3 regions of the Bacillus sp. SYZHCR11 genome follow, and region 1 is predicted to be linked to each of the others. Evidence: riboswitches for the same ligand, from Rfam matches in the RefSeq annotation. Region 1 holds a riboswitch; each other region holds the start of a gene.
What was found. Region 1 has a riboswitch for thiamine pyrophosphate ahead of AC2CGA_RS03335 (acetylornithine deacetylase). Riboswitches for the same ligand answer to the same signal wherever they lie in the genome.
Positions count from the first base shown of each region.

Region 2: linked by a shared signal. The riboswitch ahead of thiC (phosphomethylpyrimidine synthase ThiC) and the one ahead of AC2CGA_RS03335 (acetylornithine deacetylase) in region 1 are both predicted to bind thiamine pyrophosphate.
Region 3: linked by a shared signal. The riboswitch ahead of AC2CGA_RS04360 (ECF transporter S component) and the one ahead of AC2CGA_RS03335 (acetylornithine deacetylase) in region 1 are both predicted to bind thiamine pyrophosphate.

Region 1 is NZ_JBXUND010000001.1:759,634-765,329, forward strand. Features, by position in the region: gene AC2CGA_RS03320 (YggS family pyridoxal phosphate-dependent enzyme) at 1-476, opposite strand, end outside; gene pgeF (peptidoglycan editing factor PgeF) at 481-1,317, opposite strand; gene AC2CGA_RS03330 (YlmC/YmxH family sporulation protein) at 1,472-1,723, opposite strand; gene AC2CGA_RS03335 (acetylornithine deacetylase) at 1,784-3,064, opposite strand; TPP riboswitch at 3,138-3,242, opposite strand; gene AC2CGA_RS03340 (ABC transporter ATP-binding protein) at 3,247-4,044, opposite strand; gene sigG (RNA polymerase sporulation sigma factor SigG) at 4,173-4,955, opposite strand; gene sigE (RNA polymerase sporulation sigma factor SigE) at 5,096-5,696, opposite strand, start outside.
Region 2 is NZ_JBXUND010000001.1:1,410,116-1,415,811, forward strand. Features, by position in the region: gene AC2CGA_RS06535 (FAD-binding oxidoreductase) at 1-1,119, shown strand, start outside; gene thiC (phosphomethylpyrimidine synthase ThiC) at 1,160-2,932, opposite strand; TPP riboswitch at 3,054-3,164, opposite strand; gene AC2CGA_RS06545 (Type 1 glutamine amidotransferase-like domain-containing protein) at 3,214-3,912, opposite strand; gene AC2CGA_RS06550 (Na+/H+ antiporter NhaC family protein) at 3,950-4,474, opposite strand; tRNA gene AC2CGA_RS06555 (tRNA-Leu) at 4,666-4,747, opposite strand; tRNA gene AC2CGA_RS06560 (tRNA-Leu) at 4,994-5,082, opposite strand; tRNA gene AC2CGA_RS06565 (tRNA-Cys) at 5,090-5,160, opposite strand; tRNA gene AC2CGA_RS06570 (tRNA-Gly) at 5,167-5,241, opposite strand; tRNA gene AC2CGA_RS06575 (tRNA-Gln) at 5,295-5,366, opposite strand; tRNA gene AC2CGA_RS06580 (tRNA-His) at 5,376-5,451, opposite strand; tRNA gene AC2CGA_RS06585 (tRNA-Trp) at 5,481-5,554, opposite strand; tRNA gene AC2CGA_RS06590 (tRNA-Tyr) at 5,565-5,649, opposite strand; tRNA gene AC2CGA_RS06595 (tRNA-Thr) at 5,661-5,696, opposite strand, start outside.
Region 3 is NZ_JBXUND010000001.1:1,003,687-1,009,382, reverse strand. Features, by position in the region: gene AC2CGA_RS04365 (ABC transporter ATP-binding protein) at 1-1,470, opposite strand, end outside; gene AC2CGA_RS04360 (ECF transporter S component) at 1,457-2,056, opposite strand; TPP riboswitch at 2,238-2,351, opposite strand; gene AC2CGA_RS04355 (glycoside hydrolase family 18 protein) at 2,500-3,762, shown strand; gene AC2CGA_RS04350 (transcriptional regulator SplA domain-containing protein) at 3,853-3,990, shown strand; M-box (ykoK) riboswitch at 4,097-4,262, shown strand; gene mgtE (magnesium transporter) at 4,497-5,696, shown strand, end outside.

The DNA.
Region 1 (5,696 bases):
GCCATCGTCATCAGGCCCTCTACAGAAATGTTTCTAAACTCAGAAAGCTCTCTGATAAAGGGGATGACCTCCTCTGTTTTCAAACCGTGCTTAGACGGCTCAAGCGAAGTATTCACCTGCACAAAACAGCGAACCGTATGCTGCGCCCGTTTTTCAATCTCTTTTGCCAATGACAGTCTGTCTAAGGAATGAATATAAGATACACGGTCAACGACGGCCTTCACCTTTCTGGACTGAAGACTGCCGATAAAGTGCCACTTCGGGCTTCCTTTGATGACTTCCTGCTTATGGATAAGCTCGGCATCCCGGTTTTCTCCCAGACTTGTAATACCGGCATCAACGGCCTCTTGAGCCCTTTCAGCTGATACGTATTTTGTAACCGCGATGACGGTAACATCTTCGGGGCTTCGGCCCGATCTGTTACATGCTTCGTTTATTCTTTCGTTTATATGTCGTAATTGATCAGCAACACGCAAGATCTTATGCCTCCTTCATTCCGATAAAGGACATCATGCGTCCCGTTTTCCCTTTGTCGCGGCGGTGTGAAAAGAATAGTTCACGCTCTCGTTCGGTGCATAATCCGCTGACTGAAATGTTTTCTTCCGGAATGCCGCAATGTATCAGAAGAAGACGGTTGACCTCTTTTAAATCAAGTTGATACTGGCCTTTTTCCGTTTCGCATATGGCGGATTCAGCCGTAAAGGGCAGCGCCCGCACTTCATTGATGACGCGGTCGTCGACTGTATAACTTCCCGCGCTGATGGACGGACCGATGACAGCCTGAATATCTGTTAAACGGGAGCCTTCTTCGTTTACCCAGCGTTCCGTCATGATGCGTCCGATTTGTTTGACCGTCCCCTTCCATCCGGCATGGGCAGCGCCGATAATGGATTTCACCGGGTCATAAAAATACAAGGGCACACAGTCCGCAAAACAAAGGGCCAAAAAAAGATTCGCATCTTTCGTGTAGAGCCCGTCCGTCCCGCGGAATGCGGAAGAATAGTCTCTCGCTCCTTTTCCTTTATCCCCGGCTGTCACGCGCCGGACGCGGTTTTCATGTGTCTGGTCGGCGAACACCCAGGAATCCAGATCAGTACCGCATAAGGACGCTATGACTCCACGGTTTGTCACAACATCATGAGCTTCGTCCCGGACGTGCAATCCGGTATTTAATGACTCATACGGAGGATTGCTGACACCGCCGTTTTTCGTTGTGAATCCGGCGATGACCTTTGTGTTAAGCTGATTCACACAGTTCCAGTCTTCTATCATGAGTGCCGAGGGGGTGGTAAGACTAAACGGGTGATATGTATTCATGGAGATCCAACCTTTCGACAAACATTAAAAAAGCGTAATTTCCCACTCATTTTAACACAATTTTAAGCATACGTTTAGCGGCTGATTGAAAAATGAGATAAATAAATGTGCCGGAAACATTGAGATTTCCGGCTTTTTACAAGTAAAGGGAGGATTACGCTCCCCCCTTTGGTTCATTTACACGCACTAAGATGACATCTTCCCCAATTTTAACTATATTTCGCCAAGGAATGATCATTTCCTCTTCTTTTCCGAAAAAACCGAGAACTTTTCCGCTGCCGCCTAAAATAATCGCCTGAATTTTTCCCGTTGTCACGTTAATATCAATATCCCCGATGCTTCCGAGTTTTTTTCCGTTCGACACGTTTACCACATCTTTTATTTGAAATTCAGATATGCTGATCATCCGTATCACGCCCTTTGCCCGTTCTTTTTCCTATTATATGAACGGCCGGGCTGAACCTTGTCACATCGGGCAATCTTTTTTGCGGCTGCACCAGCCGAGAATAAATCTCAGCATGATTTTCGTATAGTCCATAAGCTCATCAACGGACACTTCCTCGTTTACGGAGTGGGCGTTTTTTAAATCGCCGGGGCCGTATATGACGCTCGGAATCCCGGCCTGATAAAGCCATCCTCCGTCTGTTACGGTTTGGGAAACATCAATGACGGGCTCCTGTTTTTTGACGGCAGAGTGTGATGCAGCCAAGACAGAAACTGCCGGATGATCCGGATCGATTTCCAGCGCCGGGAACACCTCTCCTCTGTCTTCAATCATCGAAGATCCGCCCCATTTGAACACCGGCCTGTTTTCTTTGAGCCACAGATCACTGTCAGCGACACGATTAATATAGTCTTCGATTTCTGCGGCTGCTTGTTCGTGCGTTTCGTTCGGATAAAAGTGGACGGTGATCCATAACCGGCATTCATCGGCGACAAACGCTGCGTGTCTTCCGCCTTCAATGACGGCGGGGTTGATCGTATTGGTGCCGGGCGCAATGCCGGGATAGCTTTTCGTTACCGCCCAGTGGCGCTCCAGCTCTCCCAAGGCAGTGATGATTTTCGCCATTTTTTCGATGGCGCTCGCTCCGAATGTGCCTCCGCCCGCATGAATCATATTGCGCCTCATGCCGTCATGAAATGTTTGTTTGCTTTTCAATTCTATCCAGCCGGTGATGACACCGCCCTGCCCTTGAATATGCAGGCTGCTCGTATCCGCGACAACCGCAAAATCCGCGTGATAGCCGCGTTTGCAGCATTCCAGCGTCCCCGCCTCGCCGACTTCTTCTCCGATTACAGACTGTACAATGAGGTCGCCCGGAAGCTTAATGCCGGCATCATGGATCAGCTTCAGAGAGAAAAGAACACACGCCAAACCTCCTTTCATATCAACGGCGCCCCTTCCGATCAGCATGCCGTCTTTTACGAGCGGCTGAAACGGGTCAGAGTTCCAGTCTTCGCCCCCGGCTTCTGCCACATCAATGTGTCCGTTTAAAATCAGGCTTTGATGCCTGCTTGAATCTGTCCCTTTTAAAACACCGACTACATTCGGATCTTCCGGATACACATCCCACATATCGACCGAGCAGCCCGTTTCTTTTAAAAAGCCGGCCACCCACTTTTGGGCTTCTGCCGTATTTCTTGCAGGCGGAGCCGGTGTCGGAAAGGCGATCAACCTTTCAGCTATTTGTATTAAATCGCCCCGCCGTTTCTCCGCCTGGTGTAACAGCATATCAATCTGATGCATTGGAAATCTCCCCTTTGGCTGTATCAAAAAACCCGTTTCATTAAAATAAAACGGGTAAAAAACGGATCTTCCTCCGCTTTTTTCACCGCTTCCCTCCGCCGGCATGATCCGGATCAGGTCCGTTAAGGGTTGAGACAACGTCTCTCTCAGCCGCATGGCAGCACCCCCAGGGTGAATTGATGTTATTTTACGGATGATGCCTCTTTTGCACGTGTTAAAAACGGGCGGCCATTGTTCCATAAGACATTGACAGGCGTATCGAAAAACGCTGTAAGCCGCTCGTCAGAAAGCATATCCCTGATTTCCCCGGAGGCGAACACCTCGCCTTGTTTTAAAAGCAGCGCCTGATCAAATACCGGCAGAATTTCTTCAGCGTGATGGGTGACATAAAGGATGGACGGCGCATTTTCTTTTTCGGCGATCGACGTAATCGTGTCCAGCAGCTGCTCCCTTGCCATAAAATCAAGACCCGTCACGGGCTCGTCCAAAATCAGCAGTTTGGGATCAGCCATAAGCGCCCGCGCAATCAGCGCTCTTTGTCTTTCCCCTTGTGATAATGTTTCGTACCGCCTGTCGGCGTAACTGATGGCGCCCAAATCCTTCAGAAGACCGATCGCTTTTTCCCTTACCTGCTCACTCGGAGTTTCGTACAGCCCGATTGAGGCGTACGCGCCGCTGAGGGCGATTTCAAAAGCGGAGTCCGCGGCATATAATTTGTGCTGAAGACCTGCCGAAACAAGGCCGATTTTCCTTCTGAGCCTGTCACCGAGCTCTGTTTTGCCGAACTGATGGCCGAGCACCTGCATCTCTCCTGAAGTGGGGAAGTAATAAGAGCATAACATATTCAGCAAAGCCGTTTTTCCGGCTCCGTTTAATCCGTACAGCACCCAATTTTCGTTTTTCTCGACGCGCCAGTTAATATCTTTCAAAATCCATTTCCCGTTTCTTTTTAATGACACACTGTCCAGCTGTAAAATCATTGCCGTTTCCCCCGTTTACTTTATTTAAATTTTCTAAAAACTTTTACACATTAGAATACATCACTTTTTTGCAAACGTAAACCATCGCATGAAAAAAGCCTTTAAACAAGGTTTAAAGGCTTTTTCCGTTATTGGTGGATATTTTTATTCATTTGTTTAATGGCTGCCTTTTCAAGCCTTGAGACCTGAGCTTGGGATATCCCGATTTCTTCAGCGACTTCCATTTGGGTTTTCCCTTGGAAAAAGCGCTTTCGCAAAATCATTTTTTCCCGTTCGTTCAGTCTTCTCATGCCTTCTTTCAGAGCGAGCTCCTCAATCCATTGTGTATCCTTGTTGCGCTCATCGCTGATCTGGTCCATCACGTAGATCGGATCGCCGCCGTCATTATAAATCGGCTCAAACAGTGAAACCGGATCCTGGATGGCGTCAAGGGCAAACACAATTTCTTCATGGGGCACTTCAAGAACTTTGGCGATTTCCTCTGCTGTCGGCTCCCTGCTTGTCTCACTGATTAACCGCTCTCTTACTTGAAGCGCTTTATATGCGATATCGCGAAGCGACCTCGAGACGCGGATCGGATTGTTATCCCGCAAATATCTGCGGATTTCTCCGATGATCATCGGTACAGCGTATGTTGAAAACTTAACATTATGGCTTAGGTCAAAATTATCAATGGATTTCATTAGTCCGATGCAGCCGACCTGAAATAAGTCATCAACATACTCTCCTCTGTTGTTAAACCTCTGAATGACGCTTAAGACAAGGCGCAGATTGCCGTTTACAAGCTTTTCCCTCGCTGAATCATCGCCCTCATCCTGCAATTGCCTAAACAGCTTTCTCATCTCTTCATTCTTGAGCACCGGTAATTTGGAGGTATCCACCCCGCAAATTTCGACTTTATTTCTTGACACGTTTTTCCCTCCCACTAGGAGCTGCTGTACAACGTTAAGTATCTCCTCGGGTGGGAAAAATATGCACCGCCATTTTACAGAAATAAACATCCGGCGGCGGCAATCCTTGCAGCAGTAAGGGCTGTCAGATGGAAAAAATTTTACACCATTTTGTTAAACTCTTTTCTCAGTCTTTTGATAATCCGCTTTTCGAGCCGGGAGATATAAGATTGTGAAATCCCCATCATGTCGGCTACATCTTTTTGGGTTTTTTCTTCTTCTCCGACAAGCCCGAAACGCAGTTCCATAATCTGCTTTTCTCTTTCGTTTAATTGCTCAAGCGCTTTTTTCAAAAGTTTTTTATCCACATTGGCTTCAATGTCTTTCGTAATAATATCATCATCTGTGCCGAGCACATCCGAAAGCAGCAGTTCGTTTCCGTCCCAATCAATGTTCAGCGGTTCATCAAAGGACACCTCTGAACGGATTTTATTGTTTCGGCGCAAGTACATTAAAATTTCGTTTTCAATACATCGCGATGCGTAGGTGGCGAGTTTGATTTTCTTTTCCGGATTAAACGTGTTTACCGCTTTGATCAAACCGATGGTGCCGATGCTGATTAAGTCCTCGATATTGATGCCGGTGTTTTCGAATTTGCGGGCAATGTAAACGACAAGACGTAAGTTTCTCTCAATCAGGATGGCCCGCGCCGCCTGATCCCCGCTCGGCAGCTTTAATAAGAGCACCTGCTCCTCTTCTTTA
Region 2 (5,696 bases), 650 kb from region 1:
ATTGATCTCAGTGAAATGAAGAAAATAAGAGTAAATGAGGATAAGCGGCTGGTCTCGATTGAAGCGGGAGCCGAATTGGGGGAAGTCTACCGGACACTCTGGCGGTACGGCTTGACCCTTCCTGCGGGAACCATTGCGAATGTGGGAATCACGGGGCTGACGCTGGGGGGAGGAATCGGATATTTAACAAGGACTGCCGGACTTACTTGCGATCGTCTCCTCCAGCTTGAAATGATCATAGCGGACGAAAAAGCGGGTGCTGACTTGATCACAGTCAACCGCTCAAAGCACTCTGATCTATTTTGGGCATCTCAGGGCGGAGGGGGAGGCAACTTCGGCATTGTCACTTCCATGATGTTTAAAGCCGTGCCGATCTCGTGCGTGTCTGTTTTTTCTGTCACTTGGGGCTGGGATGATTTCGAGGAAGTATTTAATACGTGGCAGCGCTGGGCTCCATTTACAGACAACCGGCTTACCTCATCAATTCAGTTTTGGCCTAAGGAAGTCAACCGCATAGAAGCGCTCGGTCAATTTACCGGGACAAAAGAGGAGCTGAAAGAACTGCTGGCTCCGTTAATGAAAGCGGGAAAACCGACAAGCGGCATGGTCAAGACAGTGCCATTTATTAAAGCGGCAGCCTTTTTTAACAACCCGGGAGGCAATCAGCCGCAAAAGATGAAGCGGTCAGGATCCTTTATTGAAAAACCATTATCAACACGCGCAATATCCACTTTAAAGCGCTATTTAGAGCACGCTCCGAACGAAAACGCCAGTGTCTGGCAGCAATCTCTCGGCGGGGCGGCCGGACGGATCGCTCCGGACCAAACGGCATTCTACTATCGCAACGCAATCATTGCCCAAGAATATATTACAACTTGGACATCTGCTGAAGAAGAAAGACAAAATGTCCGCTGGATCGAAGGACTGAGAACGTCCCTATCAAGAGAAACGATGGGAGATTATGTGAATTGGCCTGATAGAGAAATCAGAAACTGGCTGCAAACGTATTACGGAGAAAATGTTCACCGCCTCCGTCAAGTCAAAACGAAATATGATCCGGAAAATATATTCCGCTTCGAGCAGAGCATTCCGCCGCTTCGCCGTTCACCGTTTTTCTAAAAAAGATGAAGATGGATACACTCCATCTTCATCTTTTCTTTTATTGATATAAGCGGCTTCCCTTCTCTGCAAACTCTTTTGCTTTTTCTTTCAGCCCTTCATTGACGGCCTCGTCTTCAGTAAGTCCGTTTTCCTTCGCATAATCACGAATATCCTGAGAAATTCTCATGCTGCAGAACTTCGGGCCGCACATCGAACAGAAGTGAGCCGTTTTTGCGCCTTCAGCCGGCAGCGTTTCATCATGATATTCCATTGCTCTTTCAGGATCAAGCGACAAATGAAATTGATCACGCCACCGGAATTCAAACCGCGCCTTAGACAGAGCATCGTCACGGATCTGTGCACCCGGATGCCCTTTAGCAAGGTCTGCGGCATGTGCCGCGATTTTGTACGTAATGACGCCTTCTCTTACATCATCACGATTCGGCAGCCCCAAATGCTCCTTCGGCGTGACATAGCAAAGCATCGCCGTCCCGTACCAGCCGATCATCGCCGCGCCGATTGCTGAAGTAATGTGGTCATAGCCAGGAGCGATATCCGTTGTTAATGGGCCGAGCGTGTAAAAAGGCGCCTCTTTACAAATTTCCAGCTGCTTGTCCATGTTTTCTTTAATTTTATGCATCGGCACATGACCCGGTCCTTCGATCATCACTTGCACATCGTGCTTCCACGCAATCTCCGTCAATTCTCCGAGAGTCTCCAATTCCGCAAACTGCGCTTCATCATTGGCATCCGCAATCGAACCCGGACGAAGCCCGTCACCAAGTGAAAAAGCGATATCATAGGTCTTCATGATTTCACAAATTTCTTCAAAATGCGTGTACAGAAAGCTTTCCTGATGATGAGCCAGGCACCATTGCGCCATAATCGCCCCGCCGCGGGATACGATTCCCGTCGTGCGTTTAGCCGTTAACGGGACGTAACGAAGCAGTACGCCGGCATGAATGGTGAAATAATCCACGCCCTGCTCCGCCTGCTCAATCAATGTGTCACGATAAATGTCCCACGTTAAATCCTCGGCAATGCCATTAACTTTTTCAAGCGCCTGATAAATCGGCACCGTCCCCACAGGCACGGGGCAGTTGCGGATAATCCATTCACGCGTCGTATGAATGTCTTTTCCCGTGGATAAATCCATCATCGTATCGGCGCCCCAGCGAATCGCCCACGTCATTTTTTCGACTTCTTCTTCGATAGAAGATGTAACAGCCGAGTTGCCGATATTGGCATTAATTTTCACATGAAAATTCCGGCCGATAATCATCGGCTCGCTTTCCGGGTGGTTGACGTTAGAAGGAATAATCGCCCGGCCGCTGGCTACCTCGTCTCTGACAAATTCGGGAGACACATGCTCGCGAATTGCGATAAACTCCATTTCCGGCGTAATGATGCCTTTTCTCGCATAATGCAATTGTGTTACATTTTTCCCCGGCTTGGCCCGAAGCGGTTTCCGCTGCAGGCCGGGGTATTCGGCAGCATGATCTTCTTTTTTATAGCCGTTGTCTTCAGGTCTCACGGTCCGGCCGTTATATTCTTCTACATCTCCGCGCCCGGTAATCCACTTTGTGCGGAGCGCCCCCAGACCTTCATGAATATCAATCTGTACATCCGGGTCTGTATACGGTCCGCTCGTATCATAAACACGGACCGGCGCATTCTCCTCTTCCCCGAATGCCCCCGTAGTCGCACTCAGGCTGATTTCCCGCATCGGCACTCGTATGTCGGGCGAAGAACCTTCTGCATAAACCTTTTTACTGCCGGAAAAACTCGACATAATGGAAATGTTCGCTTGCTGTACTGATTGATTTTGCATACAAATCTCTCCTTTATCATTTGAATAACAGAACCAAGCTCAGCACCAGCACAAAAAAACCGGGTTCAAAGAAGAACCCGATTTTGCAGTCAGAAAGAAACTATTATTGTTTTCCTCAACAATAATAAAACCTTTACTTCCCCACGCTGGTACGAACCAGATCAGGTCCAAAGGGTTAAGAAGCCGCCGCTTCTCTCTCAGCCCGCTCAGACGGGCACCCCCAGTAACTATTGATTTCGCTCTCATCGTAACATAAGTTGTGTACAAAAAAAAGCATATTATCAAAATTCAGATAACGGAATGGTCATAAGCTCTGTTTCCCGAACGCCTTCTTCGGTATTAAAAACCCGATAACCCTTTGCGGTTTCCCGGGATGAGACAGCCCGGAACAGCTGACCGTCTTTATAATGAAGCGCAGCGCCGTCATCAGCGGCATAGCCCTCCCTGAGTTTCTTTTCAGAAATCAGACGGTGATACACCGGCCGGCGCTCCGATTCTCCGTCATAGTGCGGACAAAAGCTGCCCGGCAAAAATCCTAAAGCTGTTAACTCTCGCAAATCCCCCGCTGAATCCGTCCCCCCTTCTTCATACCAGCAAATCGCTCCAGCGCTGAGACCCGCTAAGATGATGCCGTTTTCCCAAGCCTCACGAAGAATAAGGTCAAGCCCCCACTCTTTCCATAAGACAAGCATATTGCGCGTATTTCCGCCGCCGACATATATAATATCTTTCTTCATGAGAAAGGATCTGAGATCAGAACCCGGCGGTTTAAACAGCGACAAGTGATCCGGCTCACACCGCAGCTTTTGAAAGGCCTGATAAAACCTGCCGGTATATTTCTCCGAATCTCCGCTTGCCGTCGGCAAAAAACAAACTTTCGGCTTTGACCGCGCCGACTGCTCTAAAATATACTGATCCAGCACAAGATGATCCGGCTCCATGGAAAACCCCCCGCCGCCCATTGCAATAATCTGCTTCAATGTCATCACTTCTTTTTTTCTCAAGTATAACAGCTCATTAAAAAGGCGTTATCCCAATTTCGGATAACGCCTTCAAAAAGTATTTGTTATCTGAAAAATACGCACCGTATAACACAACGGAGATCCCCGCGGCGTTAATCGCCGGAACAAGCTTCGAACGGGTACACTTCACAACATCGATCCCCAACACCGTATTATCACTGAGGGGAGAAGCAAACCAAATGTTCCGCTCGCTAATAATAAGCTGGTATGTAACTGAACCGCCAGCGTTACGCCGAGCGCCCCAAGTCCCCCAGGATGACCCGATAAAATAGGAGATAACAACCCCCAGTATAAAAAGAGACGGCGCAATAAACATATGAGGGCTCCATGATGTTAAATGAGAAGTAACATATTTCGAGAATCCCAGATTTTCAGCTACTGCTGTTACGGCCCAAATCAGCGATAACATAATAATAACGTTGACCAATTCGTTTCCGCCCTTAATAAAATGGGTAACAAGCTCGCCTGCATGAAAACGCTGAAACATAAAAAGAGCAAATACTGCAATAACCGCTGCCAATAATGCGCGCTTTTGAATGGCCGACCCACCAGCTGAGAAACAGTGTTAATCCCGATCGGAATGATTTAACTCCACGGCCGAATCGGTGTTTCCTTTTCAGCTCCTCCTGCTGCAGGTATCATGTTTTCACAAGCCTTGGAGATATTTTTATACAACAAAAAAGGCTTCTACAATATGTAGAAGCCTTTGTATACCGGTGGCCGGGGTCGAACCGGCACTCCAGAAGGAACACGATTTTGAGTCGTGCGCGTCTGCCAATTCCGCCACACCGGCATGTAATCCGTCGTGTTCAACCGACGTATATAAATATAACATGCATTTTATAAAGTGTCAATGGTTTTAGTGAAGTTTTTTCAAATGGTAATGCAGTATATACGATACAAGCAAGAAACTTATATTGATAGTCTTCACTCTTTTATTATATAAAAAAAGCGACCTGCAATATGCAAATCACTCTCATATATGTTTTATAATAAGAAAATTGATGACCAATTTAACATAATTCGCTCAAAGTTAAATTGGTGCCGAGGGCCGGACTTGAACCGGCACGGTAGTCACCTACCGCAGGATTTTAAGTCCTGTGTGTCTGCCAATTCCACCACCCCGGCAATAGAAAGGCGACACCCGGATTCGAACCGGGGATAAAGGTTTTGCAGACCTCTGCCTTACCACTTGGCTATGCCGCCGTAATTTGGAGCGGAAGACGGGATTCGAACCCGCGACCCCCACCTTGGCAAGGTGATGTTCTACCACTGAACTACTTCCGCAACATGTAAAAGAACTTAATACATCTTATGCTGTTGTTTTCAAAAAAATGCAACTGGGCTAGCTGGATTCGAACCAACGCATGACGGAGTCAAAGTCCGTTGCCTTACCGCTTGGCTATAGCCCAATGATAATATGGGGCGATTGATGGGAATCGAACCCACGAGTGCCAGAGCCACAATCTGGTGCGTTAACCACTTCGCCACAACCGCCATAATCTGAAGATGAATAAATAATATAGTGGCAGGGGCAGTAGGAATCGAACCCACACCGGAGGTTTTGGAGACCTCTGTTCTACCGTTAAACTATGCCCCTATTTATAAAATGGTGGAGGGGGGCAGATTCGAACTGCCGAACCCTGAGGGAGCGGATTTACAGTCCGCCGCGTTTAGCCACTTCGCTACCCCTCCATCATTTAGAGTGCCGGCCAGAGGACTTGAACCCCCAACCTACTGAT
Region 3 (5,696 bases), 240 kb from region 1:
CGTGTCGGCATAATCCGAGACGAGTTCCATATCGTGTGTCACCATCAAAACAGCCGTTCCTTCCTTTTGAATCTCACGGAGCATTTGCATACACTCCCGCGCCGTTTTGGCATCCTGTCCGAAAGTCGGTTCATCAAGCATCAAAACGTTCACATTGTGCATAAGCATCGTCGCGACGCTGAGCCTGCGTTTTTGTCCTTGGCTTAAAGAAAACGGATGCTGTGAGGCATGGCGTCTCATGCCGAATCGGGTTAACAGCTGAAGAGCTTTCTCCTTTGCGGCTCTGTTGCTTTCAAAACCGAACATCAGCTCTTGAATGACGGAATCTGTGACAAACTGGTGTTCAGGATTCTGGAAAACATATCCGATCTGTCGCCGCAGCTCTTTTTCAGAATAGGAATCAATCGGTCTGCCGTCTATTTTGATGTCTCCGCCCAGCGGACGGATGAGCTTGGCCGCGGCAGAAAGGAGCGTGGATTTTCCTGTTCCGTTAGGGCCGGCAATCGCGGTGATTGATCCTTTTTTTACGGAAAAGCTCACATCCTGAAAAATGACGTCTGCTCCTCTTGAGAATGACAGCTCGTGAACGCTCAGCGCGTCTTCTGCCGAAAGCGCGGCGGGCCGGGGTTCGGGCAGAGATGGCACAGGTTCGTGAAACAGATTTTCTTTACACAATGTAAAAGGAATGCTGACGTGCTCCTGCAATGAGATCACACGCGGAATCGGAATGCCGAGCTGCATCAGCTCTTCAATCTTTGTTTCAAAGATAACATCCGTCTCTCCGTCCATCACCTTCTGACCTGTTTCGTCAAGGACAATCGTCCTGTCCATCCACGGCGCCCAGTGATCAAGCTGATGTTCGATAACGAGAAGGCCGAAGCCTTTTTTTGCTTGAAGATCTTTGATCAGCCGCACTAATTCACGTGCCGAATATGGATCAAGCTGTGCCGTCGGTTCGTCCAAAATAATGAGTTCCGGTTCCATCGCAATGATACAGGCAAGCGCCACTTTTTGTTTTGAACCGCCTGACAGCGAAGCGATCGTTCGCGTTTTCAGATGAGTGATCTCTAATTTTTCTAAAACGTCATCGATGATTGCGTCCATATCTTCTTTTGTATATTGCAAATTTTCCAGGCCGAAGGCGATTTCATCTTCAACCGTCAGCATGCAAAACTGCTGGTCCGGATCTTGAAACACGACGCCGATGGATCTGGCGGCGGGTTCTGTCAGGTGTGAAAGAGGTGTTCCGTATAAAGAAACGGTTCCCGATTGAACCCCATCGCATGCTTCCGGGTACAGACCGTTTAAACAGAGAGCGAGCGAGCTTTTGCCGCATCCGCTCGGCCCGAGCAATAAAGCCCGCTCTCCTTTGCGGAGCTGAAAGGACACGTTTTGAAAAATCGGCTTTTCATCCTGATCATAAGAAAAGGTAAGACGGCCGGCGGATAGAAGGGGTTCAGATGCCTGCATCTTGGTTCACCTGTTTCTTTTTCTTCTTGAATTGTTTTCCGAGCGCCATGCCGTTCAGCACTCCTGTGTAAGCCAGCGCATCACTGATTGCTTTGCCGAGAAGGCCGGCAAGAAGCGCACCTGAGACCAGACGGATGAGAAGCATGACGGCTAATAAACCCGGATTCAAAACAGAGTATCCGGAAACGAACAAGTCATAAATGAAGCTTGTCACAGAAGACCCCATACCGGATAAAAGAAGCACGGGCAGGGTATACACCCGCCAGCGTGTCGCTAAAAAGACCGCTTCCGCACCGATTCCCTGTGCGATCCCGATCAGAATCACCATCGGTCCTGACGGATTTCCGAGTAAGCACTCCACAAACGCGGCGATGATTTCAGAAACGAGAGCCGCTCCCGGTTTTTGAATAATGTACGCGGCAATCACCGAGACGATAAACCAGATACCGTAAATCGGTTCGTAGCTCATCCGGCCGAAAAATCCTGCCGCTATATTACTTGCATGAGTTGATACTAAATAAATGACAGCAAATACAACACTGATGACGGACATGACGACAATTTCTCTCATTTTCCAATTTTTCATTGTGATCTCCTGCTTTCTTATCGATAGTCGTATGTATGAAAGAGTTGATTTTACGAAAGACGATTGATCGTAAGTTTCATATTGCGGTGTCCTCCCCCGTTTTTTAATGAAAAATAAAAAACTGCATATCCGAGGGAATATGCAGCAGCAGAACGAAAACGCATGGGGAAAAAACCTGCGCTCCGGTCAATCTGCACTTCCCCACGCTGGTATTATCCAGATCGGGTTATAAGGGATCAAAACACGCCTGCCGCATGTTTTATCTCAGCCGATAACAGCACCCCTAGTGCGTTTCCTATACAGTTTTTTATGATGACATCATCATAGTTGATCATGTCTGATTTGTAAACAGCCTTTCTCCGAACAGAGTTTGGAATCGGACCGGAAGATCATTCATAAAGATAAGAAGAGCCCTTTTGATCAAAAGGAAACGGAGGACATCTATGTTTGTTCATACAGTGCAGTCTGGCGACTCGTTATTTTCCATCAGCAGAAAGTACGGATACCCTGTTGACAGCATCAGAAGCGTCAACGGGCTTGAGGAAACGAATATCGTTCCGGGGCAGGCGCTTTTAATCCCTCTTAATGAATATACGGTTCAGCCGAATGATACGTATGCCGTTATCGCAGGTAAGGCTTATGTGCCGCAGATGCAGCTGATGCAGGCAAACCCGGATATTCCGCCGAACCGGCTGCGGACGGGTATGAAAGTGAAGATCCCTGATATCTCTAACTATCTTGCGGGAACCCTGCAATTTTATGTCATTCGGACGCCTGAAGCGGATAGAGAGCTGATTAATGATTTTGCGCCGTATTCTTCGGCGATTTCTTTGTTTGAATATCATTTCGGCCCGAATGGAGATATCATAAACGATTTAAACGACAGAACCGCAATAGAAACCACATGGCAGAACAGAGTGCGCCCGCTTGCCGTCATTACGAATCTGACAGAAGGGGGATTCAGTCCGGAATTAGCCCATCAAGTGCTGCAGAATCCGGCGGCAAGAACGAATCTCGTCAACAATATCGTCTCCTTAACGGTAAGAAAGGGATACGGCGGTGTAAATATCGATTTTGAACGGGTCAGAGAAGCTGACAGGGATCTCTTCACAGGATTTCTCCGGCAGTTAAAAACCCGGCTTTCAGAGCATCAGCTCGCGTTAACGATATCGGTTCCGGCGAAAACAAGTGATGCAGTGCCGTGGCTGAGGGGATATGATTACGGCGGAATCGGAGCCGTCGTCGATTATATGTTCATTATGGCGTACGACTGGCACCACGCCGGCAGTGAGCCGGGACCCGTGGCGCCTTTAACAGAGGTCAGGCAAACGATCAATTTTGCCATCAGCAGGGTGCCGAGAAGAAAAGTGATTCTCGGTGTTCCGCTGTACGGGTATGATTGGGTGATTCCGTACCGTCCCGGAACGATCGGATCTGCCATCTCCAATCAGCGCGCCATGGAAACGGCGATGAAGCATCAATCAATGATCCGTTATTCCCAGCAGGAGCGTTCCCCGTACTTCCGGTATACTGATGAAAATGGAAGAACGCATGAAGTGTGGTTTGAGGATGTGCGGAGCATGAGTGAAAAAATGGTTCTCGTTCGGGAGTTCGGACTGCAGGCGATCGGCGCGTGGCAATTAACGCTCGGTTTCAAACCGGGCCCGTGGCTGCTTAGGAACTTTTTTACGATCCGAAAAATATAGCTGCATGTCCCTCTCCGTAAGTGATTTTTTCTTTCCTATGATAACGGAGCTTCTTTTGGACAATCTAAAATTGAGAAGGAGGTCTGTCATATGAAGAAAAGGGAAGAGCAGTATATCAACGAGGCTGAGTATGTACCGCACCCGACAAAAGAAGGGGAATACGCGCTCATGCTGCATGAATCCTATCATTTCCTTTCAGAAGAGGATGAAAGCGATTTGCCGGAATAAAGGCTTTATGCCTTTATTCCGTTTATTTTATAGGCATGTGCTGAAATCACAAATTTAAGGTTGACACATTCCTTTTTTTTCTGTAATCTCAGTGTGTCAATTCAAATAAGAACTTCGTTAGGTGAGGCTCCTGTATGGAGATACGCTGCTGCCCAAAAATGTCCAAAGACGCCAATGGGTCAACAGGAATCATCGACATAAGGTGATTCTTAACGCAGCTGGATGGCTGTCCTATGCCATACAGTGCTAAAGCTCTACGATTGGAGGCCCCGCACGTTTATTTGCCGTGCTTGTTTTCGCCTTCATATCGGAAGGTTTTTTTTATGCCTCAAAACGTACACGACTGAGCATGATAAGGAGGTGCGGAGTATGGATTCTCCCCATTCGAGTATGTCAGAAGAAGTACCCATATACAGCCAGATAACCAGTGACGACATGATGAGGAGACAAACCGCCGCACTTCCCTTGACGGACGGCGCGTCTCCGTAAAGGAGGTACGAGTCCCGATGGTCCAAAACATGACCTATGACGAACTCATATTACGCATTATCATTTTATTGCGGGACGGAAAAATAAAAGAATTCCGAAACATGATAGATGAGCTTCAGCCCTATGACATGGCATTTTTATTTAAAGAAATGCCGGAAAAGCACAGGGCCCGCTATCTGTCATATATGACGGTTGATGACATCACCGACATGATCGGAGAGCTGGAGCGGGAATTTCAGCTTGCCGTTTTGCATAAAGTCGGTAAAACGAAAGCCACTCTCGCAATGAATAAAATGGATAACGACGATCTCGCCGCATTGCTGGAAGAGATGGATGAAGAACTGAAAGAACAGCTTTTATCCAGCATGGAGGCCGAGGAATCAAAGGCCGTACAGCTTTTGATGAACTATCCGCTAGAATCGGCGGGCCGGATGATGACGAACCGCTTCGTCTGGATTCCGCAGCATTATACAGTAAAAGATGCGGTCGTGAAGCTGAAAAGCTTTGCAGAAATCGCAGAATCAATAAATTATTTGTACGTGATTAATGACAGCAAGCAGCTTGTCGGAGTGCTCTCTTACAGAGATTTAATTCTCGGCGAGCCTGACGATAAAGTGCAGGATCTCATGTTTACGCGTGTCATCTCGGCCGGGGTGCTCCAAGACCAGGAAGAAGTCGCCCGGCTGATCCAGCGGTATGACTTTTTAGCCATTCCCATCGTGGAAGAAAATAATGTGCTTGTCGGTATTGTCACTGTCGATGATATTATTGACGTCGTGATTAAAGAAGCCGATGAAGATTACGAAAAATTCGCAGCCTCCGGTAAGGCGATTACATTTGATACGAAAGCATACGTGGCGGCGTACCGCCGTTTGCCGTGGCTCATTCTGCTTTTGTTTATCGGATTGATTTCCGGAAGCATTCTGAATTATTTTGAAGATACATTGCAAAAAGTAGTCGCCCTCGCGTTTTTCATGCCGATGATCGCGGGAACGACGGGTAATACAGGCACACAGTCACTCGCCGTCGTCATCAGAGGACTGGCTAAAGAAGAAATGAATAAAAAAACCATCTTTAAACTGATTTTCCGTGAATTAAGAACCGGTATCTACATCGGCATCGTCTGTGCGATCGCGATTACGATCGTCGCAACCGTCTGGCAGAAAGACTTAACGCTCGGTTTTGTCGTCGGTTCATCGCTGCTTGCAACGTTGATT